2 regions of the Streptococcus sp. 27098_8_113 genome follow, and region 2 is predicted to be linked to the other one. Evidence: predicted binding sites of a transcription regulator. Region 2 holds the regulator's gene; the other holds the start of a gene.
What was found. The regulator CtsR, encoded in region 2, represses protease genes until heat stress. The targets are predictions, from matches to a motif close to TTGGTCAAAAAAGGTCAAANA.

Region 1: the regulator CtsR is predicted to act here: its motif matches at 4,165-4,185, upstream of O3644_RS06495 (ATP-dependent Clp protease proteolytic subunit).

The regions. Positions count from the first base shown of each region.
Region 1 is NZ_JAPVZU010000009.1:59,074-68,878, forward strand. Features, by position in the region: gene O3644_RS06475 (Cof-type HAD-IIB family hydrolase) at 151-942, shown strand; gene O3644_RS06480 (Cof-type HAD-IIB family hydrolase) at 942-1,760, shown strand; gene ftsY (signal recognition particle-docking protein FtsY) at 1,764-3,272, shown strand; gene upp (uracil phosphoribosyltransferase) at 3,429-4,058, shown strand; gene O3644_RS06495 (ATP-dependent Clp protease proteolytic subunit) at 4,229-4,819, shown strand; gene O3644_RS06500 (DUF2129 domain-containing protein) at 4,907-5,176, shown strand; gene O3644_RS06505 (ABC transporter substrate-binding protein) at 5,277-6,437, shown strand; gene O3644_RS06510 (branched-chain amino acid ABC transporter permease) at 6,577-7,458, shown strand; gene O3644_RS06515 (branched-chain amino acid ABC transporter permease) at 7,462-8,415, shown strand; gene O3644_RS06520 (ABC transporter ATP-binding protein) at 8,415-9,179, shown strand; gene O3644_RS06525 (ABC transporter ATP-binding protein) at 9,179-9,805, shown strand, end outside.
Region 2 is NZ_JAPVZU010000012.1:43,558-53,362, reverse strand. Features, by position in the region: gene O3644_RS07685 (NUDIX domain-containing protein) at 1-53, opposite strand, end outside; gene pnuC (nicotinamide riboside transporter PnuC) at 111-926, opposite strand; gene O3644_RS07675 (AAA family ATPase) at 948-2,006, opposite strand; gene O3644_RS07670 (DUF4430 domain-containing protein) at 2,192-2,593, opposite strand; gene O3644_RS07665 (ECF transporter S component) at 2,577-3,059, opposite strand; gene O3644_RS07660 (GNAT family N-acetyltransferase) at 3,144-3,584, opposite strand; gene O3644_RS07655 (ATP-dependent Clp protease ATP-binding subunit) at 3,599-6,028, opposite strand; gene O3644_RS07650 (CtsR family transcriptional regulator) at 6,033-6,491, opposite strand; gene O3644_RS07645 (hypothetical protein) at 6,780-7,130, shown strand; gene O3644_RS07640 (helix-turn-helix domain-containing protein) at 7,397-8,269, shown strand; gene O3644_RS07635 (ATP-dependent Clp protease ATP-binding subunit) at 8,379-9,805, opposite strand, start outside.

The DNA of each region.
Region 1 (9,805 bases), on a different contig from region 2:
GTTTTTCATCTGTGGAATGAAGTGTTAGTTTTATGATATAATATAAAGGATTAACAGAGATGAGAAATGATGGGGGTTGCCTAAATCCTTAAAAGATGCATACCCTAAATGCCCTTTGCACACCCCTAATTCAAAAAAGGAGATAATTGTATGATAAGACTCATTGCCACAGATATGGACGGGACTTTTTTAGATGACAAGGGTCAGTTTGATATGGAGCGGCTCAAGCACCTGCTAGCTCAGTTTAGAGAAAAGGGCATCTACTTTGCTGTTGCCAGTGGTCGAGGGATTCTCTCTCTTGAGAAGCTCTTTCATGAAGTTCGGGATGATATTATCTTTATCGCAGAAAATGGTAGCCTAGTAGAGTTTCAAGGAAAAGATCTATACGAAGCAACCATGCCAAGAGAATTTTATCTAAAGGTATTTGACAAGCTTAAGGAGTCGCCTTTTGTCAATATCAATGAGTTGCTTCTGACAGGGAAAAAAGGCTGTTATGTGCTAGAGACAGTAGATCCGACTTATCTCTCTTTCAGCGCTAATTATAATGAAAATATCCAAAAAGTTGCTGATTTTAGTGAGATTACAGACGAGATTTTTAAATTCACGACCAATTTCAGCGAAGAAACAGTGGCCGACGGCGAAGCCTGGGTCAATGAAAATGTCGCAGGTGTCAAGGCGATGACAACAGGCTATAAGTCGATTGATATCGTGCTGGACTATGTGGATAAAGGCGTGGCTCTTGTCGAGCTAGCTAAGAAGCTAGGCCTAGAAATGGACCAGGTCATGGCTTTTGGCGATAACCTCAATGACCTGCATATGATGCAGGTGGTGGGGCACCCGATTGCACCAGAAAATGCACGGCCGGAAATTTTGGCAGTTGCGAAAGAAGTGATTGGCCACCATGCGGCCCAATCTGTTATGACCTACATGGAGGGCTTATAATGGCTGATATTAAATTGATCGCTTTGGACTTGGACGGGACGCTTTTGACTACGGATAAAAAGATTTCTCAAGGGAATCTGGCAGCGCTCAAAGCGGCTCAGCAGCAGGGTGTCAAAGTTGTATTGACCACAGGGCGTCCGCTTAAGGCTATGGAATTTTTCCTGCATGAGCTGGGCACTGATGGTCAGGCAGATGAATACACCATTACCTTTAATGGTGGTCTAGTTCAGCGCAATACTGGCGAAATTTTGGATAAAACAGTTTTTGCCTACGATGATGTAGCTAGAATTTATGAAGAGACTGAGAAATTGGGTCTGCCTCTGGATGCGATTGATGGGGGCTTGGTTTATCAGATTCAATCAGACCAAGTATCGCTCTATGCGGAGTTTAATCCAGCTCTGAACTTTGAATCCATTGCTTTTGAAGACCTTTCTAGCCAAATTACCTACAATAAGTGCGTCACAGCCTTTGCTCAGGAACCGCTGGATGCAGCCATTCCTCATATTGCGCCCGAACTGTTTGACCAGTATGAGATTTTCAAATCACGGGAAATGCTGCTGGAATGGTCACCGAAAAATGTCCACAAGGCGACTGGTTTGGAGAAACTGATTGCCCACTTGGGAATTGATAAAAGCCAAGTTATGGCCTGCGGTGACGAAGCCAATGATCTGTCAATGATTGCTTGGGCTGGGCTAGGAGTTGCCATGCAAAATGCTGTGCCAGAAGTCAAGGAAGTCGCAGAAGTTGTCACTCCGATGACCAATGATGAAGATGCAGTTGCTTGGGCCATTCGGAAATATGTATTGAAGGAGAACTAAAGAATGGGATTATTTGACCGTCTTTTTGGACGTAAAAAAGAGGAACTTGAAGAAAAGCCCCAGTTAGAGGAGCAGGCAGAGGAGAGTTATCAGACTACAGAGACTGAAGTCCCATTTGAGGCAGAATCCCAGCCTCTTGCTGCTTCCAATGAAGAAACAGCGGAAACTCAGGAAGTAGAGTTTGTGTTAGAAGAGAAGATAGAGTCTACAGATTCAGCAATTTCTGAGCAGGAATTTGCCCCAACTACTCAACAAGCTGACTTATCTGAACCAGTGCTTGAAGACGAGGAAAGTCCTGAACAAGTTTTGGCTGAGGCAGAAGAGCAGTCTGAAACTTCAGCAAATCAAGCGTTGGAAAGTAGTAGCGAATCAGAAGCGGCGACTGAAAGCAGAGATTATTACCAAGAATTACAGGAACGTTTGGCTGCAGCGAGAGAGCAAATTAACTACGAATCAGAGCAAGAAGTATCTAGTGAGCAGGAAGCAAGCACTTCTTCAAAAGTAGACTCGACCGAGTATGGAGAAGAGGCAGAGGAAGAACTGACTCCCGCAGAAACATCTGAGATTTATACTGAATACCAAGAAGAGAGCGTCCAAGACAAGTATGACCGCAGTCTCAAAAAGACGCGGACTGGCTTTGGTGCTCGTCTCAATGCCTTCTTTGCTAATTTCCGCTCAGTTGACGAAGATTTCTTTGAAGACTTGGAGGAGTTGCTGATTACCAGTGATGTCGGTGTGCAGGTAGCTTCCAATCTGACTGAGGACTTGCGCTATGAAGCTCGTCTAGAAAATGCTAAGAAGCCAGATGCTTTGCGCCAACTCATCATTGAAAAATTGGTCGATAACTATGAGAAAGACGGCCGTTTTAATGAAAAAATCAATTTCCAAAACGGTTTGACCGTCATGCTCTTTGTCGGTGTAAATGGAGTAGGGAAGACGACCTCAATCGGTAAATTGGCCTATAAATACAAGCAAGAAGGTAAAAAAGTGATGCTGGTGGCAGCAGACACCTTCCGAGCTGGAGCCGTTGCCCAGTTGGCTGAGTGGGGGCGTCGAGTAGACGTGCCTGTCGTGACTGGTCCAGAAAAGAGTGATCCAGCCAGTGTCGTGTTTGACGGTTTGGAAAGAGCCAAGGCTGAAAATGTTGATATTCTCATGATCGATACAGCTGGTCGCTTGCAAAATAAAGACAATCTCATGGCAGAGCTGGAAAAAATCGGTCGTATTATCAAGCGGGTAGATCCAGCAGCGCCGCATGAAACCTTCCTAGCTTTGGATGCCTCTACGGGTCAAAATGCACTGGTTCAGGCCAAAGAATTTTCAAAAATTACGCCTGTGACAGGTATTGTCCTGACTAAGATTGACGGAACTGCGCGCGGAGGTGTTGTCCTTGCCATTCGTCAGGAATTGGATATTCCAGTGAAGCTGATTGGTTTTGGCGAAAAAATTGACGACATCGGCGAGTTTAATTCTGAGAACTTTATGAGAGGCCTCCTAGAAGGTTTGGTGTAATAGTCTATCTGATGGTGATTTGATAAAGCCTAAATTGAAATCAAACTCTTCTATCAAAAAGTAATTAAAATAGATGAAAAGGTTTGCTTGTTGCAAGCCTTTTTTCTTCTTTTTTGATATAATAAGAGGAATAAATTGAAAGAAGGAAATCCAATCATGGGAAAACTTGAAGTTATCGCTCATCCACTCATTCAGCATAAATTGTCTATCTTGCGTCGTACAGATACCTCTACTAAAGCTTTTCGTGAATTGGTAGATGAAATCGCAATGCTGATGGGATACGAAGTTTTGCGCGATTTACCACTTGAAGATGTAGAAATTGAAACACCAATAACGAAAACAGTTCAAAAGCAGATTGCAGGTAAAAAATTGGCTATTGTTCCAATCTTGCGGGCTGGTATCGGTATGGTGGATGGTCTCCTGAGCTTGGTTCCTGCTGCTAAAGTCGGCCACATCGGAATGTACCGTGATGAAGAAACCTTGAAGCCAGTTGAATATTTGGTAAAATTGCCAGAAGACATTGACCAACGTCAAATCTTTGTTGTCGATCCAATGTTGGCTACGGGTGGATCTGCTATTTTGGCTGTAGATTCACTTAAAAAACGTGGTGCAAGCAACATCACATTTGTCTGCTTAGTGTCTGCTCCAGAAGGTGTTAAAGCCTTGCAGGATGCTCATCCTGATGTAGATATTTTCACTGCTGCACTTGATGATCATCTTAATGAGCACGGCTACATCGTTCCAGGTCTCGGAGATGCTGGTGACCGCCTATTTGGTACAAAATAGAAATTCTAGTCTGTAATAGGAAAGTCCGGCCAATCCTGTGGATTTGTGCTTTCCAAACTAAAGATAATCTCAGCGCTGCTTTCTGTCATCCGACAGAGAAAGCAAATATTTGACCTTTTTTGACCAAAAAGTTATAATAATGAATAGATCGAATGAAGGAGAAAATATTCATGATTCCTGTAGTTATTGAACAAACCAGCCGTGGTGAGCGTTCTTATGACATTTACTCACGCCTTTTAAAAGACCGTATTATCATGCTGACAGGTCCTGTTGAGGACAATATGGCTAATTCTGTTATTGCGCAGCTGCTTTTCCTAGATGCACAAGACAGCACCAAGGACATCTATCTTTATGTTAATACTCCGGGTGGCTCTGTGTCAGCGGGATTGGCGATTGTAGACACTATGAACTTCATCAAGTCTGATGTGCAGACGATTGTCATGGGAATGGCAGCTAGCATGGGAACTATCATTGCTTCTAGCGGTGCTAAGGGCAAACGATTCATGCTTCCAAATGCAGAGTATATGATTCACCAGCCAATGGGTGGTACTGGTGGCGGTACTCAGCAAACAGATATGGCCATTGCAGCAGAGCATTTGCTCAAGACTCGTAAGACCTTGGAGCAAATTCTTGCAGACAATTCTGGTAAATCGGTTGAGCAAATTCACGCAGATGCAGAACGTGATTACTGGATGAGTGCCCAAGAAACTTTAGAATATGGTTTCATCGATGAAATCATGGCTAATAATAATCTTAGCTAGTTTTCATTTATAACTAGGAAAAAATGCCCCATTTGCGGGCTTTTTTTGATATAATCAATAGAGTACAAATGACCAGAGAGGATTGTCATGTTTAAAAAAGAGGAACGAATGGGCTTCATCATTCATCTATACTATAATCGCGATGCAAAGAAGCTGGCTCATGTTGGAGATATTATTTATCATTCTAAGAAACACCGCTATTTGCAGCTTTATGTGGCAAAAGATCAGGCAGATTCTCTGAAGGAGAGCCTGTCAAAAGAGTCCTATATCAAAAAAATCCAGACTTGCGAGATTCAAAATCTGGATACGGATTTTGTTGGAAGTTTATTTAGAAACCAAGAAAACGCTATTATTTAAAAAAATGGCTTCTTTGGGTTGACAATTGTCAGATAATTCGGTATATTCTTACTATATCATTTGCAAACATAGCAAAAAACAAAAATAGAGGAGATTATTCATGAAGAAAAAATTTGCACTTTCGCTTGTAGCTTTTGCTAGTGCTGCGCTTCTAGCAGCCTGTGGAGAAGTTTCTACAAACAACTCATCTGCTACTGGAACAGAAATCGGTAAAACACTTAAATTCGGTTTCAACTTTGAAGAAACTGGCGCTGTAGCAGCTTACGGTACTGCAGAACAACACGGTGCTCAACTTGCTGTTGATGAAATCAACGCAGCTGGTGGTGTAGACGGCAAGAAAATCGAAGTAACTGATAAAGACAATAAATCAGAAACTGCAGAAGCTGCAACTATTTCTACAAGCTTGGTAACTCAAGACAAAGTTAACACAATCATTGGTCCTGCAACTTCAGGTGCCGTCGCTGCCGCAATTGCAAATGCTGGTAAAGCAGGAGTTCCTTTGGTAACACCAAGTGCAACACAAGATGATTTGACAAATAAACAAGATTATTTGTACCGTGCAACCTTTACTGATGGTTACCAAGGTAAAATCATTTCTAAATATGTAACTGATACTTTGAAAGCTAAAAAAGTCGTTCTTTACTATGATAATTCAAGCGATTATGCAAAAGGAATGGCAGAAGCTTTCAAGAAAGAATACAAGGGTGAAATCGTTGCGACAGAAACTTTCGCTTCTGGTGACTCAGACTTCCAAGCAGCTTTGACAAAAATCAAAGGTAAAGACTTTGATGCACTGATTGTGCCAGGTTATTACACAGAAGCTGGTAAGTTGGTTAACCAAGCGCGTGGTTTGGGAATTAACCAAACAATCGTTGGACCTGATGGATTTAGCGATGCCAAATTCGTTGAGCAAGCAACTCCAGCAGCAGCAACTAATGTTTATTATGTATCTGGTTTCTCAACTTCAGGTGACATGACAGATAAAGCGAAGAAATTCGTTGCAGCTTACAAAGCTAAATATAACGAAGAACCTTCAATGTTTGCAGCCCTTTCATATGACGCAGTTTATATGGCAGCAGAAGCATCTAAGGGTGCAAAAACATCTGTAGATATTAAAGATAACCTTGCTAAGTTAAAAGACTTTGAAGGAGTTACTGGATCTATTACCATCGATAAAGATCACAATCCTGTGAAGACAGCCTTGATGATTGGTTTGAAAGATGGTAAAGTAGAAACTGTTGAAACAGTTAAACCTGAATAAAGGGTCTGAGGCTGGGGACAAACCCAGTCTTTGACTTGTTTCTTACTTGCTTATGATGTTTGAGTAGAGACGGCAAGACAAGGCTTCGTCTGAGATTGTTGTTTCTGCTCTTATTTTATATTAGAAAGAGTGGTGTGGAATGCTCGAACAATTTCTTCAGCAATTGGCTAATGGATTGATTTTGGGGAGTGTTTATGCGCTTCTGGCCTTGGGTTATACCATGGTTTATGGAATTATCAAACTGATTAATTTCGCGCATGGAGACATTTATATGATCGGTGCTTTCATGGGATATTACCTGATTAACACCCTTCACCTGAATTTCTTTGTGGCCCTAATTTTATCTATGGTTGGTACAGCAATCCTCGGTGTAGTGATTGAATTCTTAGCCTATCGTCCGCTGCGTAATTCGACACGGATTGCAGCCTTGATTACGGCGATTGGGGTTTCTTTCCTTTTGGAATACGGGATGGTCTTCTTTGTAGGTGCCAATACTCGTTCTTTCCCTCAGGTGATTGAAACAGTGCGTTATACGATTGGACCAGTTTCGATTTCCAATATCCAACTAATGATTTTGGGAATTTCTATTTTACTCATGGTTGGTTTGCAGTTTATCGTGCAAAAGACGAAAATGGGTAAAGCCATGCGGGCTGTTTCCGTGGATAGCGATGCTGCCCAGCTGATGGGGATTAATGTCAATCGTACGATCAGCTTTACTTTTGCTTTGGGTTCAGCCTTGGCAGGAGCAGCAGGGGTGCTGATTGCCCTTTACTACAACTCACTTGAGCCACTGATGGGAATGACCCCAGGTATCAAGTCTTTCGTTGCGGCAGTTTTGGGAGGAATTGGTATCATCCCAGGGGCAGCTTTGGGTGGTTTTGTAATCGGTCTCTTGGAAACTTTTGCAACAGCAGTTGGACTGTCAGATTTCCGTGATGCGATTGTGTATGCGATCTTAATTATCATTCTATTGGTTCGCCCAGCTGGTATTCTAGGTAAAAATGTGAAAGAGAAGGTGTAATGTATGAAAAATAATTTAAAAGTAAATGCGTTATGGCTTGCTCTGATCCTTTTTGGTTACCTATTGATAACAGTGCTTGCTAGTACAGGTATTCTCAATCCTTTCTATCTGCAAATCTTTGAGCAGATTGGGATTAATATTATCTTGGCTGTTGGCCTCAATCTTATCGTTGGTTTTTCTGGGCAATTCTCGCTTGGGCATGCTGGCTTTATGGCGATTGGTGCCTATGCAGTAGCTATTATGGGCTCTAAATCTCCAAACTATGGTACTTTCTTTATTGCTATGTTGGTTGGCGCTGTGATTGCAGGTGCAGTAGCTCTGCTTGTTGGTATTCCGACCCTGCGCTTAAAGGGAGACTATTTGGCGATTGCGACCCTGGGTGTTTCTGAAATTATCCGGATTCTGATTGTCAATGGAGGAGATCTGACTAATGGTGCGGCAGGTATCCTATCCATTCCTAACTTTACCTCTTGGCAGTTGGTTTATGTCTTTGTTGTAATTACAACTATTTTGACTCTTAACTTCCTCCGCAGTCCTATCGGACGTAGCACCTTGTCTGTTCGCGAGGACGAGATTGCGGCAGAGTCTGTCGGTGTCAATACAACAAAAATTAAAGTCATTGCTTTCGTTTTTGGAGCTATTACGGCTTCTATTGCAGGTTCTTTGCAGGCTGGATTTGTTGGCTCTGTTGTACCAAAAGACTACTCCTTTATCAATACAATCAATGTCTTGATTATCGTCGTTTTTGGCGGCCTTGGATCAATGACTGGAGCAATTGTTGCGGCAGTAGTATTGGGTATCCTCAATATGCTTTTACAAGATATCTCAAGCGTTCGGATGATCGTTTATTCACTTGCCTTAATCTTGGTGATGATTTTCCGTCCAGGCGGCTTGCTTGGTACTTGGGAATTGAGCTTGTCTAAGCTCCTTAAAAAGAATAAGGAGGTCAAAGAATAATGGCGCTTCTTGAAGTAAAAAAATTAACCAAAAATTTTGGAGGACTAACAGCTGTTAGTGATGTAAGTCTGGAATTGAACGAGGGTGAACTGGTCGGTCTTATCGGTCCCAACGGTGCTGGGAAAACAACGCTTTTCAACCTTTTGACAGGGGTCTACGAGCCGAGTGAGGGAACGGTCACTTTGGATGGTCACTTGCTGAATGGCAAGCAACCTTATAAAATTGCGACTCTGGGTCTCAGTCGGACCTTCCAAAATATTCGCCTTTTTAAAGATTTGACTGTGTTGGACAATGTATTGATTGCTTTCGGGAATCACCATAAACCTCACGTGTTGGCTTCTTTCTTCCGCCTTCCAGCATTTTATAAAAATGAAGAAGAATTGAAAGCGAAAGCTTTGGAATTGCTAGCCATCTTTGACTTGGATAAGGAAGCAGAAACCTTGGCTAAAAATTTGGCCTACGGTCAGCAACGTCGTCTGGAGATTGTCCGAGCGCTTGCCACAGAGCCTAAGATTCTCTTCTTGGATGAGCCCGCTGCTGGTATGAATCCACAGGAAACAGCTGAGCTGACTGCCCTGATCCGTCGGATTAAAAATGAATTTAATATTACCATCATGCTAATTGAGCATGATATGAGTCTGGTTATGGAAGTAACTGAGCGCATCTACGTACTAGAGTACGGTCGCTTGATTGCCCACGGCACACCAGATGAGATTAAGAATGACAAACGCGTTATTGAAGCTTATCTAGGAGGTGAAGCCTAATGTCCATGCTCAAAGTTGAAAATCTATCCGTCCACTACGGCATGATTCAGGCTGTCCGTGATGTCAGCTTTGAAGTCAACGAAGGAGAAGTCGTTTCGCTTATTGGTGCCAATGGTGCTGGGAAAACAACCATCCTCCGCACGATCTCTGGTTTGGTTCGCCCAAGTGCTGGGAAGATTGAATTTTTAGGCAATGAAATTCAAAAAGTGCCTGCTCAAAAGATTGTAGCTGCGGGGCTTTCACAAGTTCCAGAAGGGCGCCATGTCTTTCCAGGTTTGACCGTTTTGGAAAATCTTGAAATGGGAGCTTTTCTTAAGAAAAATCGTGAAGAAAACCAAGCCAATCTCAAAAAGGTCTTCTCTCGTTTCCCACGCTTGGAAGAGCGTAAGAACCAAGATGCAGCGACTCTATCTGGTGGTGAGCAGCAAATGCTAGCTATGGGCCGAGCGCTCATGTCTACACCTAAGCTCTTACTCTTGGACGAGCCGTCGATGGGGCTAGCTCCTATCTTCATCCAAGAAATCTTTGATATCATTCAAGATATCCAAAAGCAGGGGACAACTGTGCTTTTGATTGAGCAAAATGCCAATAAAGCACTGTCTATCGCAGACCGTGGTTATGTTCTT
Region 2 (9,805 bases):
GTTTCGTAATACTCTTTTTCCGACATTCCCGCTGGGATATCCTGTTTGGTCATGAATATTTCTTCCTTTCCTAAGCTATCATTTCGATCAAAAATCCTCCAAATCTTGCTCTAAGCTTTCTTCACTGCCTTGGTCCACTGATACCAGCCGACGATACTATTGAGGGTATAAACCCAGTACATGGCCTGGATATGAAGGTTGCTGCCCCACCAGAGGTAGATACTGAAGAGATTGGTCGCAATCCAGAAAATCCACTGCTCGCGGTAGAGACCCGTCATAAGAAGCTGACCGATACCATTGGTCGCATCTGTCACACTATCGCGGAAAGGCCGGTGACTGTGAATGCTCTTATAAGCAAAGCCCATACCAATCCAAATCAGAGCAGTCAAGGCCAAATATTTAAGCCAGCCACGCCAGTCTAACTTCTTAGCCTCAAAATGAGAGGGCTCTGCCTTATCTTGCTCATTGACCCGATTGGACAGCCAAGTGTAAAGGCCGATTGGCTGCATGATAAAGAAGTAGATTGTTGTCAGCACTTCTCCATAAAAGCTAGCCTGGAAGGACAAGATGAGATAAATGGCCGAATTAACAGCCCCAAAGAGGTAATTGCTGGCCCGCCCCTCAGCTACTAGGATGACGCAGACGATGCCTGTCCAGGAAGCAAAGAGTCCCAGCCAGTCATGTTGTTCCTGCCCACTGGTAAACTCCAGAATGAAGGGCAGACTAGAAAGAGCAATCAAGTATAGCCATTGAGTCAAGCTGCGCCCGCCAAATAAATCCTGCCAGAGCAATTTGGCGATACCGCTAAAGCCCTGTTCTTTTGCTGCTGCACAGACATTCTGGAAATTCCGAGCAAAGGTTTGAGATTTTTGTTTTAGTCCTGCGTAGAGAGCTGCAGGAGAGAGTTTTTGATTTTTTACTACCATTCTATTTTACCACTTTCTTTTTTAATCTGCTTGATAAATCTTGTTAATTGCTTCTTTAGCCGCCTGATAATTGTCCAAATAACTGCCAGCCAGATAGACCGTCGGAATATGAGCCAAACACTGCTCTTTCAGCTTTTTCAGATAGCTTGAAAAATCACTGCGGATAGCCTCGTCTGCCATGCTCATATCGCGAAAGCCATCGTTGACATAGGCTCCGACCGGCTCAGCAAAGAGAATCAAATCCCATTTTTCCTTGGCCAAAATACTAGCAAAGAGGTTGTCAAAGGTGTCTGTCTCCTCGTCTTGAACTGGACTTTCTTTCAGATAATAATCATAGTAGGCCTTGGTTACCAACGAATTTGTATCGGCCACGACCAGACCACGGTTGGCGCTGCTGTCAATCAAGCGGGAAGTCTGAGCGTACTGTCCCAGGAGCAGATAATAGTAGTCCTTGGGTGTCAGCTCATCATCTCGCACATTATTTTGAATCTGGTATTCCCGAGCATATTCTAGACTGACTGGAGCATCATAGAAGCGAGCCAAATCCTTGGCCAAGGTCGTTTTACCATTGCTGGCACTTCCCATAATCAGCACTTTCTTGGTAAAGTGACGGCGGAAAGGTTGGGCGATATATTTCCAATAAAGGCTAGGATTTTCCCGAATCATCGTAGCTGAAATCCCAAACTGCCGCTCCTCAAAAGAAGTTTTGAAGCCTCGCTTTTCTAACTCTGCCTGATAATCAGCCTCTCCGACAAAGAAAATCAACTCCTCGACTTCTGAATCATAGTCCACCAAGTCCAATAAAGCTGGCAACCACTGATCCCAACCCAGAGGATAGCGAGGGAAAGACGTTTCGTCTAGTTTATAAACCTGAGTCAATTCATCATCGGCGAATGTCTCCCGCGTATAACGGAATCGCTTCTGCAAAGATAAGCCTACTTCCTCGCCACGGTCACCCTGATAGCCAGAAACCACCACGCGCACTTTGTCATAAGAACGCTTAGCCTTCTGAATCAAATCGATATGCCCCTGATGCAAGGGAGCAAAGGTTCCAAAGACGATTGCAATTTGTTTTTTCATGACCTCACCTTTTTATCATTTTTTATAATTTATTCTTTCTGTGGTTTTATTATAAACTATATTTTTCTTTTGTCAATAGTTTTTTATAAGAATTTATAAAAATATTTTTCAGACACTTTAAAACTGTATCAAGGGCACAAAAAAAGAACCTAATGCCTTAAACATCAGATTCTTATTCTACAAGATTATTGCTGATAGACTTCTTGGTAGAATTCCAGCTTGTCTCCATCCTTGACAGTGATTTGATTGGCTGCCTTAGGAGCCATTTCTCCGTTGACCTTAAACATCCAGTAGAGGCCCTTTGCTTCATCCTGAGCATGTCCATCAATCGAAGTGATAAAACCTTCTTTTTCTTCGACCTTATAGGCCTTCTTCAAAGCATCCATCGCTGTTTTTCCTTCTTCAACAGCCACCGTTTTCTCGCTCTTCTCCTGACCTTCTGGTGCAATACTGATGCTGATTTTCAGTTCCTTTTTGACAGAAGAAGCAGCCGAACTAGAGCTAGTATCCGTTTTTGTTTGGCTATTGCTACAACCCACTAAGAAGAGAGCAAAGGCAAGCGTAAGTAAGCTAAAGATTTTTTTCATGATAAAGTCTCCTTAAAATAAAATACAAAATAGGATAAAAGAGCATGGTTGAGCAGGCATGAGCTAGATTGAAGCCTGCTCCTGCCGCCACATAAGTCCACCAAGGCATTTGATAAAGCAAGGCTGTGATACCATCAATCACAAGACCATAGCTAAAGGCTAAAAGCAAGGCCAACATACTCTGGCCAAACAAGCCTAGTCGCCGATACAGTAGGTACCATAGGAAAATAACCACCGTAAAGGATAAGATCTGGAAAAGAACCCATGGTCCCATTCCAAAGAGGAAAGAAGATACAAAGATACTGATAGACATGACTAGAAGAGAGCCCTTCAAGTCCTCAAAATCCACCAAGAGAAAATACAGCGCTGTAATCGGCTTGATATTGGGCAGGCCGGCAAAAGCATAACGAAGCACGACGCAGACAGCCGCCAGAAGAGCTATTCGAGCAAGATAACGAAGAGACACAGTTTCTGCCTTTCTAAACATATTCTTCAGTATGATAACACGGTTCTGATTAGCCTAGCAAGAATGCCAAGTGAATCAGCTTTTTTATGTATCCTGTCGAATCATCTCCGTTAGCCCTTGATCTCGGTAAAGCAGATCATTTCTAACTGAAAATCCCAGTTCCTGCCAAAAACGGTTGCCCAGTTCATTTCTTTCAAAAACGACCAGCGATACTTTATGGATACCAAGTCTTTTCACTGCTGACAAGGCCTGTTCGACCAGAGCTTTGCCTACTCCTTTTCTACGAAAATATGGATGGACAGCTGTATGATAAATGTACGCTCTACGTCCATCTGTGCCAACTAGAATAGCACCTATAAAGCTCTCCCCTTCCAAGGCAACCAGACAGGTCTCAGGATTGCGCTTCAAAAAGCGGGCAATCCCTTCTTCAGAGTCATCTAAGTTATTGAGCCCCATACCAGCGCAAGAGAGCCACAGCTGGTAAACAGAGGCATAATCCTTTTCTGTCATCACACGAATTTCCATTGCACACATCCTCCCTAAGCCATTTCAAATTTGAGTTGGCCACCTTTGACACCAACTTTGAGCGTTTGACCAGCTGCCAAATCTCCAGTCAGGAGCAACTCAGACAGCTTGTCCTCCACCTGCGTCTGCAGGGTACGGCGCAGCGGCCGCGCTCCCATTTCTGGATCGTAACCTTCCTGAGCCAGCAATTTCAGGGCACTAGCTTGGAATTTAAGCACGATGCCTTGCTCTGCCAGACTCCTAATCAACGGTTGCACCATAATCTTGACCACTTCCTGCATATCCTCAGCAGACAGACTATGGAAGACCACCTTTTCGTCAATCCGGTTGATAAATTCAGGCCGGTAGGTCTTCTTCAATTCTTCCAGAATGCGTTTTTCCATATTGGCCTGATCAAAGCGGATGTCACGCGCGCCAAAACCAACCGTCTTATCATCCCGCAGGGCCGTTGCCCCCAGATTGCTGGTCATGATAATGATGGTATTGGAGAAGTCCACCTTGCGGCCCTTGCTATCAGTCAACTGGCCGTCATCCAAGACCTGCAAGAGGACATTGAAAATATCTGGGTGAGCCTTTTCTACCTCGTCAAAGAGGAGGACAGAATATGGACGGTTGCGCACCTTCTCCGTCAATTCGCCGCCTTCCTCATAGCCTACATAGCCTGGGGGCGCCCCGTTGAGACGACTCGCTGCGAATTTCTCCATATATTCACTCATGTCGAAGCGAATCAGGGCTGATTCATCATCAAAGAGAACTTCTGCCAAGGCCTTAGCCAGCTCAGTCTTTCCGACACCCGTTGGCCCTAAGAACATAAAGGAACCAATTGGGCGTTTGCCGGTGCGGATGCCTGACTGATTGCGACGAATAGCTCGGCTGACAGCCGAAACTGCCGCATCCTGTCCGATAACCCGCTTGTGCAATTCTTTTTCCAAGTTGAGATATTTTTTGGCATCTGTCTGAGTCAATTTCTGCACAGGAATACCAGACAAGCGGCTGAGAGTCTCCAGGATATCTCCTTCTTCCACTTTCAGCTTGTAAACAGTTGGCTCCTGCTCTTTTGCTAGTAGCTGGCTGACTTTTTTCAGCTTTCCAGCCATCAAAGCCTGATCCACAGGCGTCAAATCCGACTGTTTATAATTCTGCGGTCCTTTGTTCTGCACAGTTGCACTGGCCTCATCCAAAAGGTCAATAGCAGAGTCTGGCAAATGCTTGCTGGTCAGATAGCGATGAGCATACTTGACCGCTGTTTCAATGGCCTGATCACTAATCTGCACCTTATGGTGATCCTCATAACTCTTTCTCAGACCTTGCAGAATAGCAATGCTGTCGGCCACAGTAGGCTCTTCAATGGTCACCTTGGCAAAACGCCGAGACAGAGCAGCGTCTTTTTCGATATGCTTCTGGTACTCTTCCTGCGTCGTAGCACCAACTGTCCGCAAGGTTCCCCGAGCCAGAGCCGGTTTCAGGATATTGGCCGCATCCAAGGTCGAGTCAATCCCGCTACCAGAGCCCATGATGGTATGCAGCTCATCGATAAAGAGGATGACATGGCCGTCTTCTTCGATGTCATTGATGATATTGTTCATCCGCTCTTCAAAGTCTCCGCGGAAACGAGTCCCAGCAACGACATTCATCAAATCTAATTCTAAGACGCGCATCTTGGCAAGTTCTGCCGGAACCTGCCCAGCTGCTACGCGTTGAGCCAAGCCAAGAGCCAGAGCTGTCTTGCCAACCCCCGCATCACCAACTAACACTGGATTATTCTTTGTCTTGCGGCTGAGGATCTGAAGCATTCGAGAAATTTCTTCATCTCGCCCGATAACTGGTTCCAGACGACCAGCCCGAGCCAGTTCTGTCAAATCCCGAGTATAGTCTTCCAGGCCACCGCTAGTTGAAGGAGGCATGCCCATCATATTCGCCATGGTTTGTTTAGCAGAGGCCGTATTTTTATTTATCGAACGGATCGATTTGATTTCCTCTCTGCCCCAGCCAGCACGCTGCTCTAAAACCTTTCGCAAATCACTGAATCGAGGGGCTGAACTCTTATCATCATAGCCGAAACCTGCAGCTTCTAACACACGAGCTGCCAAGGTCCCACGGTCAAATAGCATGGCTAGGAGCAGGTGCTCTGTTCCTAGGCTTTTAGCGTGGACGGCTTCCGCAATCTGCCCTGCTTGAGTAAAGAGTTCCTCCAAACGGTGAGAGAAAGGCAATAAGTCAAAACCACCCTTTTTTTGGTACTCTTTTCCAGTAATGTCAAAGGCTGCTTCTTCCAGTTTATCCACTTCAATAGGGAATTCATTTAGAGCCGAGCCTGCCACGCTGTAGGGATTATTAGCCAGAGCCATCAGCACCTGCCACGATTCTAAATAATCAGTAGCAAAATGACCAGCTAAGAGCTGAGCCGCCTCTAAGCTTTCTACTAAAGCTTTTGAATAATTCATATTCTTAATTTCCTTTTCTATCTAATTGCTGCAAAATTTTCCGTAACATTCTAGCTCGAATCCTCGGAGCCTCTGCTCCCAGGACAGCATCGCTGGCACTCGCTAGGAGCAGATCTCCCTCACGCTGACTAATAATTTTTTCATCAAAGAGCAGCTGCAAAATATCTGAAAAAACTGGCTGGCTGAGCGACTCACCGACATTGGCCAACAAATCAGACAGCATCTGGTGCCGATCGGAAAATTCAATCTTACCAATCCTGATATAGCCACCGCCACCGCGCTTGCTTTCGACGATATAGCCCCGACTCTCCGTAAAGCGTGTCTTAATCACATAATTGATCTGACTCGGAACCACCTGAAAAACATCGGCTAACTCACTGCGCTTCAGCTCGACCATACCCGCCTGCGCCAAAATTGTTTTGATATATTCTTCTATACTATCCGAGGTGTTTTTGATGCCCATGATATACCTTTCTATCTGTTATATCTAAAAATAAGCATTCAAGTCTTCTCTAACATTGACTATCTTTGACTATTATACCGAAAAAATCTATTTTTTGAAAGAAAAAGAAGTCCCAGAAAGCTTGAAAATATCTGATAATTCAGAGTAATGAAAAAGATTGATAGACTGAGTAAATACGATTGTAATCGCTTGCTTTTTACTTTTAAAGACTTATAATAAAGGTGTGAAAGTGTGGTGTTTACACCATCAACCGTATCCAAACAATCATCATCAAAAGGAGGTTTTCCAATGAAAATAAATTGGCTCAACTATACCCATCATGTACTTAGCTGCCTGTTTGTCACTCTGAGTATCTTGACAATTTTTTCTGCCGAGTATGTCGTTTTCCCAACGAGCCTTCTTCTAGGCTGTCTCCTCATTCCTCTGCTCTTTGAGCAGCATTTATTCAGTCGCCGAATGACTTGGAGCCTTAGCATCTTCTTTGCCATTCTTGCCTTTGCCCTTCTCTTTATCATCAAAACCAATCATATCTCCCTTAGCTATCCAGCAACAACCCTTCTTCTTTTTGTACTAGCAAGCCTGAGTTTTTCAAACTCCTTTATCCTTCACAAACATAAAGAACAAAAAACCGCTAGATAAAGCTATCCAATAAAAAGTGTGGAAGCAACATGAGCTCGAAAGAGCCATGGATTCCACACTTTTCTTATTCTATAAGGAGCTGGATGGTAGCTGAAAATTCTTAAATGATTCGCCCACGCTGCCAGCCTAAACTAGACTTTCAGAAAATTTTCTCTTCTTTATTTTCCTACTTTCATTTTCTTTTTAATTATATTATAATAGTTGGCAAACACATTTTCTAATCTAATTACTTTAAAAAATGATAGTATTCTACGAAAGAGGGCGTTATGATGGATTTGGGCCAATTGCACAAAACTACTGAATATAAGAATCAAGGGACCCCCTATTCTTTGACGCGGACCATTACGGAAAACGGCCAACCTGACATCCTCTTCCACTGGCACACAGATGTTGAAATCATTTACGTTCACGAAGGAAGTGCTCAATTTCATATCGACGATCATTATTTTAACAGTCACAAGGGCGATATTGTCCTGATTCGTCCCAATGCCCTCCACTCCATTCATCCGATTGAGCAGCAGCGTCACTACATGGATGCCATTAACTTTCATTTGGACTTAATGGGCTATTCGGCCATGGACCATGCTAGTATCCACTACTTACAGCCTCTCTACAATGGCCAACTGGACTTTGTCCATGTCATCAAGCCGACTGATCAAGCCTATAAGGAAATTCGTCAATGCCTGCTGGCTACTATGGAAACGGGTTATTGCCAAAAGAAATACTATGAATTTCAGCTCAAGGCCCAGCTCAATCAGCTCTTCTACTTGCTTTTTGAAAACGGCTATATCGTCTCCAAGGAGCTATCTGCCGAGGGCTACCGCAAGGAAGAGAAAATCCGCTCCATCATCGACTATATCAATGAGCATTATCAGGAAGAACTCTCTATTGATCAGCTGTCTGGCATCTGTGGCTACAGTCCTACGCACTTCATGAATTTCTTCAAAAAACATCTGGGTGTTTCTTGCATTGAATATCTGATTCAATTTCGCCTGCGCAAGGCTGCCGAGCTCCTCCAGCACTCTACTCTGTCAGTTCTAGAAATCTCAAACCAGTCTGGTTTTAATAACCTTTCTAATTTCAACCGACAATTTAAAAAATACTATCAAATGACACCCAGTCAATATAGAAGAAAGTAATAAAATCTCCAGTCAGCTGATTGGAGATTTTTTATCTGAATATGATTAATAAAAAAACGAACAGACTAGATATCTGTTCGTTTTACGGGATTTTGAAAGTTATAGGTAGTTATTCTGCTGATTTTTCACGAATAACCAAGACACCATCTTCCATATCTGCAGTCAGGTGCTTAGCATCTAGATTATCCAAGTGGAAGTCAGTCACCTTATCACGGATTTGCTGCTCGATGACACGGCGGAGCGGACGGACACCCATGACTTGGTCATAACCAGCATCGCGCAGGAATTCCTTAGCTGCATCAGATACAGCCAGATCAATTTCTTTCTTGCTCAAGGTTTGATTTACTTCGATCAGCATGAGATTCACAATCTCCATCAAATCTTCTTTCTTGAGATGAGAGAACTCAATAACCGCATTGAAACGATTGAGGAATTCTGGGCGGAAATAAGCTTTGAGTCGATCCATCAAATCAGGCTTTTCTGCATCCTCTTCCAAGCCCGCTTCATATCCAAAGCCAGCATTGGAAGTCGCAATGATGACAGTGTTCTTGAAGTTGACGGTATTCCCTTGACCATCCGTCAAACGACCGTCATCCAGAACTTGAAGGAGAAGGGTAATCACCTGTGGATCCGCCTTTTCAATCTCATCCAAGAGGATGATAGAGTAAGGATTGCGGCGCACACGCTCAGTCAGGGTATTGTTGTTGTCATCATAGCCGACATAGCCCGCAGTCGTACCAATCAGCTTGGAAACGGCTGTGCGGTCACTGTATTCGGACATATCCAGACGGATGATAGCATCCTTGGTACCGAACATATCTAGAGCTAGTTGCTTAGCCAGCTCAGTCTTACCAACCCCTGTCGGACCAACGAAGAGGAAGCTGCCAATCGGACGGTTGCCTTCATCAAAGCCTGCACGGTTACGGCGGATAGCCCTAGCCACAGCTTCTACAGCCTTGTCTTGACCAATCACCTTGGCTTTGAGACGGTCATTCATGCCCTTGAGGCGCTCAATGTCGCTAGCACCCATTTGAGATACGGGCACACCCGTCATCCGTTCAACAGATTCTGCTACATCGTTTACTGTAGCTGTTACCTTCATATCCTCAGTGTGATTTTGGATCTTCTTTTCCAGCTCTTCAATGCGGGTCTTGGCATTCAGAGCTGCTTCATAATCTTCTTTTTCGACAGCTGTTTCCTGCTTAGCCTTCTGCTCAGCAATCTCATGCTCAACCGCATGAACATCAGTTACTGGATGTTGGGCTGCCAAGTGGGCAGCAGTCACATCGACCAGGTCAATCGCCTTGTCTGGCAGGCTTCGTTGTGGAATATACTGAACAGAGTAGTCCACAGCCGCTTTCAGCACTTCATCTGGCAGGATGACATTGTGGTGCTTTTCGTACAAGTCCCGAATGCCTCGAAGGATCTGATAGGTATCTTCGGCAGATGGTGCATTGACCTTAACTTCATTGAAACGACGAGCCAAAGCAGCATTTTTAAGGATAGTATTGCGATACTCGTCCTGAGTGGTAGCCC